2 regions of the Brevibacillus sp. BD137 genome follow, and region 1 is predicted to be linked to the other one. Evidence: a T-box and tRNA genes for the amino acid it is inferred to sense, from the RefSeq annotation. Region 1 holds a T-box; the other holds one or more tRNA genes.

Region 1 (4,422 bases):
ACGATGTTTCGAGCGGTTTCCATGTCCCGCTCAAGGGTTTCGTCGATTGCTTCTGTGTTCACTTTCGGATAGTCAGTCAAATGAACGCTGCCTTCTCCCCCCAGATTGCCATACAAATCTTCTGCGATCAGCGGCGCGTATGGTGCGATCATCTTCGCCAGCGTCAGCAACACTTCTCGCAGGGTCTGGTAAGCAGATACTTTGTCAGGCGTCATCCCACTGCTCCAGAAACGATCCCGCGAACGACGGATGTACCAGTTGCTCAACTCGTCGACGAACGCTTCGATATGCCCCGCCGGATTCATGAAATCGTAGGTTTCCAGACCTTTTACCACGTGCTGCAAGGTGGTATTCAAGCGGGAAAGTATCCAACGATCCAGCTCGTTCACAGGTGGTTGCGATGGATGCTCTTCTGACTTGAATGCATCGATCAAGGCGTATAACGAATAAAAAGCATGCGTGTTATGGATCGTATCGATCACTTTGTACTTCGCCTCGGCGACGATCCGCTTGGAGAACCGCTTACTGCTCCATGGCGCACTGTCAGACAAAAGCGCCCACCGGAACGCATCTGCACCGAACTCCTCGATTACCTCCCACGGATCGATCCCGTTTCCTTTGCTTTTAGACATCTTCTGACCGTGTTCATCCAAAACGTGACCGGTAGAGATGACCGCCTTGTAGGGTGCTTTTCCGTTATATAGGGTAGAGACTGCCAACAAGCTGAAGAACCAGCCCCGCGTCTGATCGATTCCTTCCGAAATGATGTCGGCTGGGTACTGCTCCTCGAACACCTTTTCGTCTCCGAATGGATGATGGTATTGAGCAAACGGCATCGAACCGCTATCGAACCACACATCGATGACCTCAGGTGTCCGCTCCATCGTACCACCGCAAGAGCAGCGCAGCTTCACCTCATCCACAAACGGCTTATGCAGCTCCAGCTTCTCGTCGATTGGTGCCACAGATTTCTCACGCAACTCTTTTACACTGCCTGGTGCATATTCACTGCCACAATCCTGACAAAGCCATAGATTGAGCGGCGTCCCCCAATACCGATTGCGGCTAATATTCCAGTCTACAAGCTCTTCGAGGAATTTCCCGAAGCGCCCTTCGCGCAAGTGGCCCGGATACCAGTCGATCTTGCTATTGTTTTCGATCAGCTGATCCTTGATCGCTGTCGTCTTGATGAACCAGCTCTCCATCGCGTAGTAGAGCAGGGGCGATTTGCAGCGCCAGCAGAACGGATAGCTATGCTCGTAGCGTTCCTTGGAAAACAGCAGACCGCGATGTGACAAGTCTTTGACGATATCGACGTCGCAATCCTTCACGAACCGACCTGCGAAATCTGAGATTTGATCAGTATAGCGACCAGCCAAATTCACGACGTTCACGAAATCAAGTCCATGCTGACGGGTCGTGCGATAGTCATCCTCCCCATGCGCTGGCGCAGTATGCACGATACCCGTTCCGCTCGTATCACTGACATAGTCCGCATCGACGACGATATGCCCATGGTTTACCTTGATATAGCCAAAAGGCGGCTCATACGGGGTACCGACCAATTCTGCGCCTTTGTGCGTGGACAAAACCTCGTAGTCTTCCTTGAAGACTTTCTCCGCGAGATTTTTTGCTACGACGTACACTTCATTCTTGTGCTTCACCCGCACGTAATCGAGCTCTTTGTTAACAGCCAAAGCCACGTTGGCTGGAAGTGTCCATGGTGTCGTCGTCCACGCGAGGAAGTAGTCATCGCTTGTCTTGCTTTTGAATTTGACCGTCGCACTCAAGTCCTTCACGTCTTCATAGCCCTGCGCCACTTCATGGGAGCTGAGCGTCGTCTGGCAATCCGGGCAATATGGACTGACACGATGCCCTTTGTACAGCAGTTCTTTTTTATGAATGTCAGAAAGGATGTGCCAGACACTTTCGATGTAGTCGTTGGTCAGCGTCACATATGGATGTTCCATATCCGTCCAATAGGCGATTCCTTCCGTCAGCTCGCGCCATTGCTTTTCGTACTCGAATACGCTGTTTTTGCACTCTTCAACGAACTTGGCCACCCCGTAGTTTTCGATCTCCTGCTTGCCGGAAATGCCAAGTCGCTTTTCCACCCCAAGCTCAACCGGAAGACCATGTGTATCCCAGCCTGCTTTGCGGACGACTCGGTAGCCGGACATCGTTTTGTAGCGTCCGATAAAATCCTTGATGACCCGTCCGAGTACGTGACCGATATGCGGCTGTCCGTTGGCGGTCGGAGGACCTTCATAAAAGACGAAGTTTGGCTTTCCCAGCCGATTGTCCATCGACTTGCGGAATGTATCGTCTTTCCTCCACTGTTCCAAAACGCGTAACTCTCGTGCCCTTGCTTTTTCTTTTACGTCTACTTTCCTCATCATGTACACTCCTTCTTCTGTAGTTTGCGTAGAAGTGTAGGTTCATAGAACGCAAAAAAATCCCGCCCCCTAAGGGACGAGATTTGATCTCGCGATACCACCCTTGTTCCGAAATCTTCATGCAAGCATGTCATTTCGGCACCTCTACTACGTACCATCATACGCGTCCCTTGTAACGGTGGGATTCCGGGTCAGCTTACTCCAAATGCTTCAGCTTTCCTTCTCGGAGAGGATTTTCGGCTAAGTCTTGAACGTTGGCTTTCAGCACCAGGGCCAACTCTCTGGGGAACAAGGGGATTAGCTTACTCTTTCTCGTCAATGAATTTGTTGGTGTTATTTTTGTTACTTTACTTTTTACACGGTTTTCTAAAAAATGTCAAGGGTTAGGCCACGACGCGCTTCACGCTGCGACGGCTTTCCACCTGCGACAAGAACAAGCTAAGAACCAGGATAATCGCGCCGAACAAATACGGTGCGTTCAAATGCACCCCGTACAACGTACCTGCCACTGCTGGGCCAAAAATATTCCCCAGACTCATATACGCATTGTTCATCCCCGCTACGAAGCCCTGTTCATCCCCCGCACGCTTGGAGATCAGCGTGTTGATTGCTGGACGCATAATCGATGTCAGGGTAAAGAAGAGAACCGTCATAATCAGCATATACCAGAAGTTACCCGACAATAGCATCATCACCATCGAAACAGCAGACAAGAAGAACGTCACGTTAATGAGTTTTTTCTCGCCAAAACGAGTAATGAGCTTACCGATCAGCGCTGCCTGCACAATCGTACCAGCAAGTGCTCCCACTGTGATAATGATGGAAATATCACGTGGAGTATAAGCGAACTTTGCATCGACGAACAGCGGGAAGATAACTTCGAAGTTCGCCAAGCCAAACGTCATCGTAAAGACCAGTACCAGCATGATGAAGTACGACGATTGGAACGACTTGCCGAGTTGTAAGAAGATGTTTTCCTGTTTGTCTTTGGCGTTTCGTGACGCGAGCTGCTTCTCTTTCGGAAGAGATTCTGACAAGAAGAAGATGGAACCGAGTGTAGCTACCGCACCAACTGCCGCGGAAATGTAGAACGGCATACGCAAGCCAAGCTCTGCCAAAAATCCACCAATACCAGGTCCGATAACAAATCCGAGAGACATGGCGGCCCCGAGCATCCCCAGTCCTTTTCCGCGTTTATCCTCGGTCGTAATGTCCGCTACATACGCCAGCATGGATGGAATCATCGCTGCTGCCCCAATCCCGCCGATCAGACGAGAAAGGTAGAGCACCCATGTCTGTTCAGCCAAGGCAAAAACCAGGTTGGAGATCGTAAACAGGACGAGTCCCATTACAATCATGATTTTACGACCGTACTTATCTGACCATTCCCCCGCAATCGGAGAAAAAAGAAATTGAGTCACACCAAAAGCCGCCACCAAGTATCCAGCCGTCTCCCCACCCGCGCCGAACTCTTTAAGAAACTCGGGCAAAATCGGAATAATCAAGCCAATTCCCAGCATGGCGATAAACATGTTAATCATCAGGAAGAGAATCGGTCGCTCACTATTCTCTTGTGCATTCATATTCATTTATCCAGTCCTATCCTTGTAGATTTTTCTTTTTAGCCTTGCAGCTTCGCTTTCACACTCTCAATCACCGTACGCCAAATGGCAGGGTCTGTTGAAATCTGTTGCTTAAAGTTGCGGTACAGCTCCTTTTGCTTTTCCTCAAAATCAGGAGCGTCAGCAGCCGGCAATCCAGCACGGGCAGTCGTAATCATTTCCTGCACTTCTGGAGAACGAGGTCCCCAAACTCTTGCCTCGCAGCCATCCTGGTCGAGGAAAATAAAGATCGGGATCGCACGTGCTGTGCCATTGGTCAAGTACTGATCCATCAGCTCGAGATTTTCGTCACGGATGAGAAAGCGCAATTCGATGTTGCTTTCCTCGGCAATTCGCTGAATGACAGGAACACATAAGGAAGCATCCCCACACCAGTCTGCGGTCAGGACGACCCCTTTCCAATT
Region 2 (4,422 bases), on a different contig from region 1:
TACGGAGGAACCAAAGCATAGCCCGGGTCATAACGTTTCCGGTAAGAGTTGGCTACTTCTTGCACCTTGCTAGATGGGAATATTACGATACTGTACATCATCAGAACCACTCCTCCTTACTATCTATCATGCTCTACAAGATATTATTTTAACAGAAAATTCTTCATTTGTGTAATGTTAAGCGTGGGTCCGTATATTCCTTGTGCCAAAGGAAAGACTGTGTAGTGCAAGGAGGTGCCGCATGGCATGCATACGGCTATGATGATCACATTCATTTTTCTCGTCCTGCTTCTACTGTCTGTGCTGACCTTCACGATCTTGACTGCGATACGAAAAGGAGAATTCGAAGAGGCTCTCGTATCGACGATCAAGGATGAAGGCCCACAAGAAGAACAGCCACGGTAAGTTTACCCGTAAAGCGTCTTTAGCATACGCGGTAGATTGCGCTGCCAGTGGCCCCACGTATGGTCACCCTCAAACGTTTCATAAATGAGGGTGGCTTTTTTCGTGCCCAAAATCTCGCGCAGTTCCTCATTGGCCGCAAGAAGATTCAATGTGCCACGCCCCGTGCTTACTTCCGTTTCCTCCGTCCCGATTTCCATATAAATGGTTTGCGGAACGGAAAAGTCAGCGTCAGCTACCAAACGATTTAGTTTTGCGTCCATGGCAATCGACTGGCAGGCAACTTGTCCAAACGTATGTGGATAGTTAAGCGCAGTGAACAGAGAGACAACCCCGCCCAAAGATTCGCCAAGAAGTGTTCGTGCGTTTCCCAAAGGATGTGTGGAGTAATGCGTATCGACATAGCTCACGACTTCTTCAGCGAGGAAGCGGCGGTAGGCCATGTGCTCCTTGCCATCCGGATGATAACGGTCGTTCCGTTTGCTTTTCTCGACAGGGAGAAAGACAGCGATGATATCAGGCAATTCTTTGTCCCCATTTAATTGATCCAGCAAAGAAGCCATTCTACCCATCGCCAAGTAATCTTCCCCGTCCTGTACGTAGAGGACTGGATACGAGTAGAGTGGCGAGTAGCGTTGGGGTGTGTAGACAATCAGCTTTTCCGGCGTCCCCAAATGCCGGCTTTCCAAGATGATTTCCTCAAGGGCCACTGCGTTGTCCTCCTTATTGGGATATTCCTGTTCATTATTATACAGGAGCGAGCGGGCATGCCCAATAGTTTGGGTGCAGAGTCCGGCTTTGGGCGAAAGATTGTCGCAATTTGGTTCGTGTGTGATACTATGGTAGGAAACGACTTCACTCGATTTGTGGAAGGGGTTGTCTCTTATATGAAGAAGCAAGTACACAGCATCGAAGTCAGAAACGCTGCTCTCGCACGTTTGGCAGAACGCGGAGTGACGTTGGATGATATCGCAGAGATCGTCTATCTCATGCAGTCGCCTTACCATCCAGATCTCACAATGGCGCAGTGCATCGAGAGCGTAAAAGCGGTCTTGGAAAAAAGAGAAATGCAGCACGCCATCCTGGTTGGCGTTGAGTTGGATACGTTAGCAGAGAAAGGCCTCTTGTCCGAGCCGCTCCAATCCATCATTGCGTCAGATGAAGGACTATTCGGATGCGACGAAACATTGGCGCTAGGCTCCGTATTTGGATATGGAAGTATCGCAGTGACCACCTTTGGGCATTTGGATAAGCACAAGGTCGGGGTGATTAAAAGGCTGGATACCAAGTCGGGAGAGGGACGTGTTCACACGTTTTTGGACGACCTCGTGGCGAGTGTGGCAGCTAATGCGTCTAGCCGCATGGCCCATCGGATGAGAGATGAGCAGGAGGCCGAGTTGGCACGAAGTGAGGCGTCGAAGCAATAGAAAGCCGAGCTGCGTGTCGAGGCGAAAGCGAAAGGGACGGAGCAGGCGGGTTAGGTTTGGGATGAGGGTGTTTGCTTCAATCGTTACCTAATTATCTTGTTTGTTCTTGTTAGCTTTATTGGATCTTTTTTGTCTGGCAGAGTCAATTCTCCACTGGTGAAGCTCATATGCTTGATGCAGCCATGTAAGAAGTGATGCGATCAGGTAGGTGATCTCCCTGTTTTGTAGGGGGGATGTGGGCAGCAGCGGTGGGGAATGGCTTTTTACAAGGGGAAAACAAGCCTGATTTCACTGGGTTTCTTAGTGTTCTTTTGGTACGAGTGAAAATTTTTACAAGAAATTATTCATTTCCTCTTGAAATCCATTTTACGATGCTGTATAGTAATAAATGTGATCGACGTCCGATACGATTCGGGCCCTTAGCTCAGTTGGTCAGAGCGGTCGGCTCATAACCGATTGGTCGTAGGTTCGAGTCCTACAGGGCCCACCATTAAACGATCACACATATATCCCATGATCCGGTAGCTCAGTTGGGAGAGCACCATCTTGACAGGGTGGGGGTCGCTGGTTCGAACCCAGTCCGGATCACCATATGAATTGATAGTAAAAACCCTTATCCAATAAGGGTTTTTTGTTGTTTTATGCCCTGATCAACAAGAGCAACAACGTTTTTTGATACCATCTGCCAACGTTCAGCTTTATTAAGAGAGACTTTTATGATGGTGTATATTTTTTGCATTGTTGAACCAGCATATTATTTTTATCAAGATCCAACATGAATTTCTCAACACGTTGAGGTGAAATTTTTGATATTTCTAGATCGCCCAATGCGGGAATGATATGCAAACACGTACCCAGTCGCTATAACTTTTCCATGTACTTTCTCAACGCTGATCTGTTTGAATCAAGCCAATCAGTAAGCTAGTAAATCTGCCAATGCTTGTTGAGCTTCTTTCTTGGTTTTAAATCTCTTCTTCTTTCTTGTCCTCTCCCCATTCTCATCTACTTCTAATGTTGCTTCGTAGTACCAAGAATCCCTTTGCTTGTCCTATTTGACAAAACCAGTCTCCAATAATATCAGTCCTTTAAAGTTAGTAAGTTTCGGGGTCATTACCTGTTTGATGTTATTAATTCTAAGTTGTCTTTCCACCCATTCTTTTTCCTTTAAGTATAGGGGGGAGTCATGCCATTTTTATCTCAATACAAAAGGATACTAACTTTGTTGGGTTAATGTCCTTTTGTATTGGTTGTGTGACAGTCCATATAGCTCGTGAACAGTGTCCATAAAATGAAGAGTAAATACTATATCGTGAAACAGTAAAACTGACCTAAAAACACCCAGCTACAGTCGCGGTAATGGTTCGAATGGTATAGAAATATTTGGTATAATTAGAAGTGCTGGATTCGTATAAAAGATGGTTTTGATCGTAATTCAACATTGGGGTGAGTATTGTGGAAAAATGGGAATATAAAACTCTCAAGTTTCAAACAGGTGGATTCTTCGGAGGAAAATTGAACGCTGAAGGATTTGATGGAATCCTAAATAAGATGGGCAATGAAGGATGGGAACTAGTTTCTTGTTTCGATACAAGCCAAACACAAGGTGTTTCAAGGGACGTCATTACAGTTTTTAAAAGAAAGAAACAATAAAATGAAGTTTTAATTAGGGAGAGTGTTGCATGGATTACCCTTTAGTTGTTGCAGTTATAAAAGAGCCTTATTATCAGATGCCTGATTGGTTGAATACGGATGTGGCTTATACTGAATATGTCAAGTTAACAGGTCAAACTACTAGTGATGAAGTTGATTTGTTTATTGCGATGCTTTTGGGATATAACAATATAGACATTAAGGGTACACCTCATGAAGTGTTAAAGCGAATGTTTGATGAATCAGATGTAGTAATTGGAGGAGGAATCTATTTCGAAAGCAATGATAGGATAATTCCTCCGAGTTGTTGTTCTGGTCTAGAGGCTTGGAGAGATGTGCTAGATAGTGTTATTAACAGGAAAAGCCCTTGGATGGGTCATAATCCAACACCAAGAATGGAATTCGCTGATAATATAGTGCGTGTTTGGTCGGATGATTCTAATGAAGAAGATGTAGACAAGAATGAACTGTACTATATTGATTTTGATTATGTGGAGTTTATTGCAAAGCTAGAAATGGTTGAATCGGACTTAATAGAATTTGCAAGAGTGCCTCTCTTCAATAGATTTTTAGAGTTTGACCTTGCGTTAGCCAATGATGTGGTGAAAAGGTTTGAAAGTTGGTTTATCTTCAAAGGTGACTAAGAGGGGCAGTAAAGAATTGAATAAAACGGTGATTTGAACAGCATATAGTTGTCTGGAGAGAGGATGATTTCATTTCCAATTAATTGGGATTGGGATGGGCTAGAGCCTCGCACAAAGCCAATTGAAAAAAGTGATCCATTATTCAAAGAAAGTCAGAAGGTATTAACTAAAGGCGGTCTTGAGGCAACTGTTGATAAGCAATACAGTAATTTTTTAGAGTTTATATACGCTATTTCTTATGGAAAAATGGTAGAAAATACGCAACGAATGTAAAAGAGTCAAGTTTAGGATTAGTTCCA

Evidence for each region. A T-box is a leader RNA that pairs with one kind of tRNA and senses whether it is charged. The one in region 1 lies ahead of ileS (isoleucine--tRNA ligase), so its partner is inferred to be a tRNA-Ile.
Region 2: it has a tRNA-Ile gene. The T-box ahead of ileS (isoleucine--tRNA ligase) is inferred to sense a tRNA for this amino acid. The anticodon was not compared.

The regions. Positions count from the first base shown of each region.
Region 1 is NZ_JAOTNO010000004.1:446,281-450,702, reverse strand. Features, by position in the region: gene ileS (isoleucine--tRNA ligase) at 1-2,396, opposite strand, end outside; T-box leader at 2,466-2,724, opposite strand; gene ODZ53_RS12110 (MFS transporter) at 2,780-3,985, opposite strand; gene ODZ53_RS12105 (thioredoxin family protein) at 4,018-4,422, opposite strand, start outside.
Region 2 is NZ_JAOTNO010000001.1:674,193-678,614, reverse strand. Features, by position in the region: gene ODZ53_RS03320 (YjcG family protein) at 1-101, opposite strand, end outside; gene ODZ53_RS03315 (hypothetical protein) at 247-405, shown strand; gene ODZ53_RS03310 (alpha/beta hydrolase) at 408-1,112, opposite strand; gene ODZ53_RS03305 (phosphatidylglycerophosphatase A family protein) at 1,290-1,829, shown strand; tRNA gene ODZ53_RS03300 (tRNA-Ile) at 2,243-2,319, shown strand; tRNA gene ODZ53_RS03295 (tRNA-Val) at 2,345-2,420, shown strand; partial or broken gene ODZ53_RS03290 (Arm DNA-binding domain-containing protein) at 2,743-2,850, opposite strand; gene ODZ53_RS03285 (DUF4177 domain-containing protein) at 3,282-3,479, shown strand; gene ODZ53_RS03280 (hypothetical protein) at 3,509-4,123, shown strand; gene ODZ53_RS03275 (hypothetical protein) at 4,187-4,396, shown strand.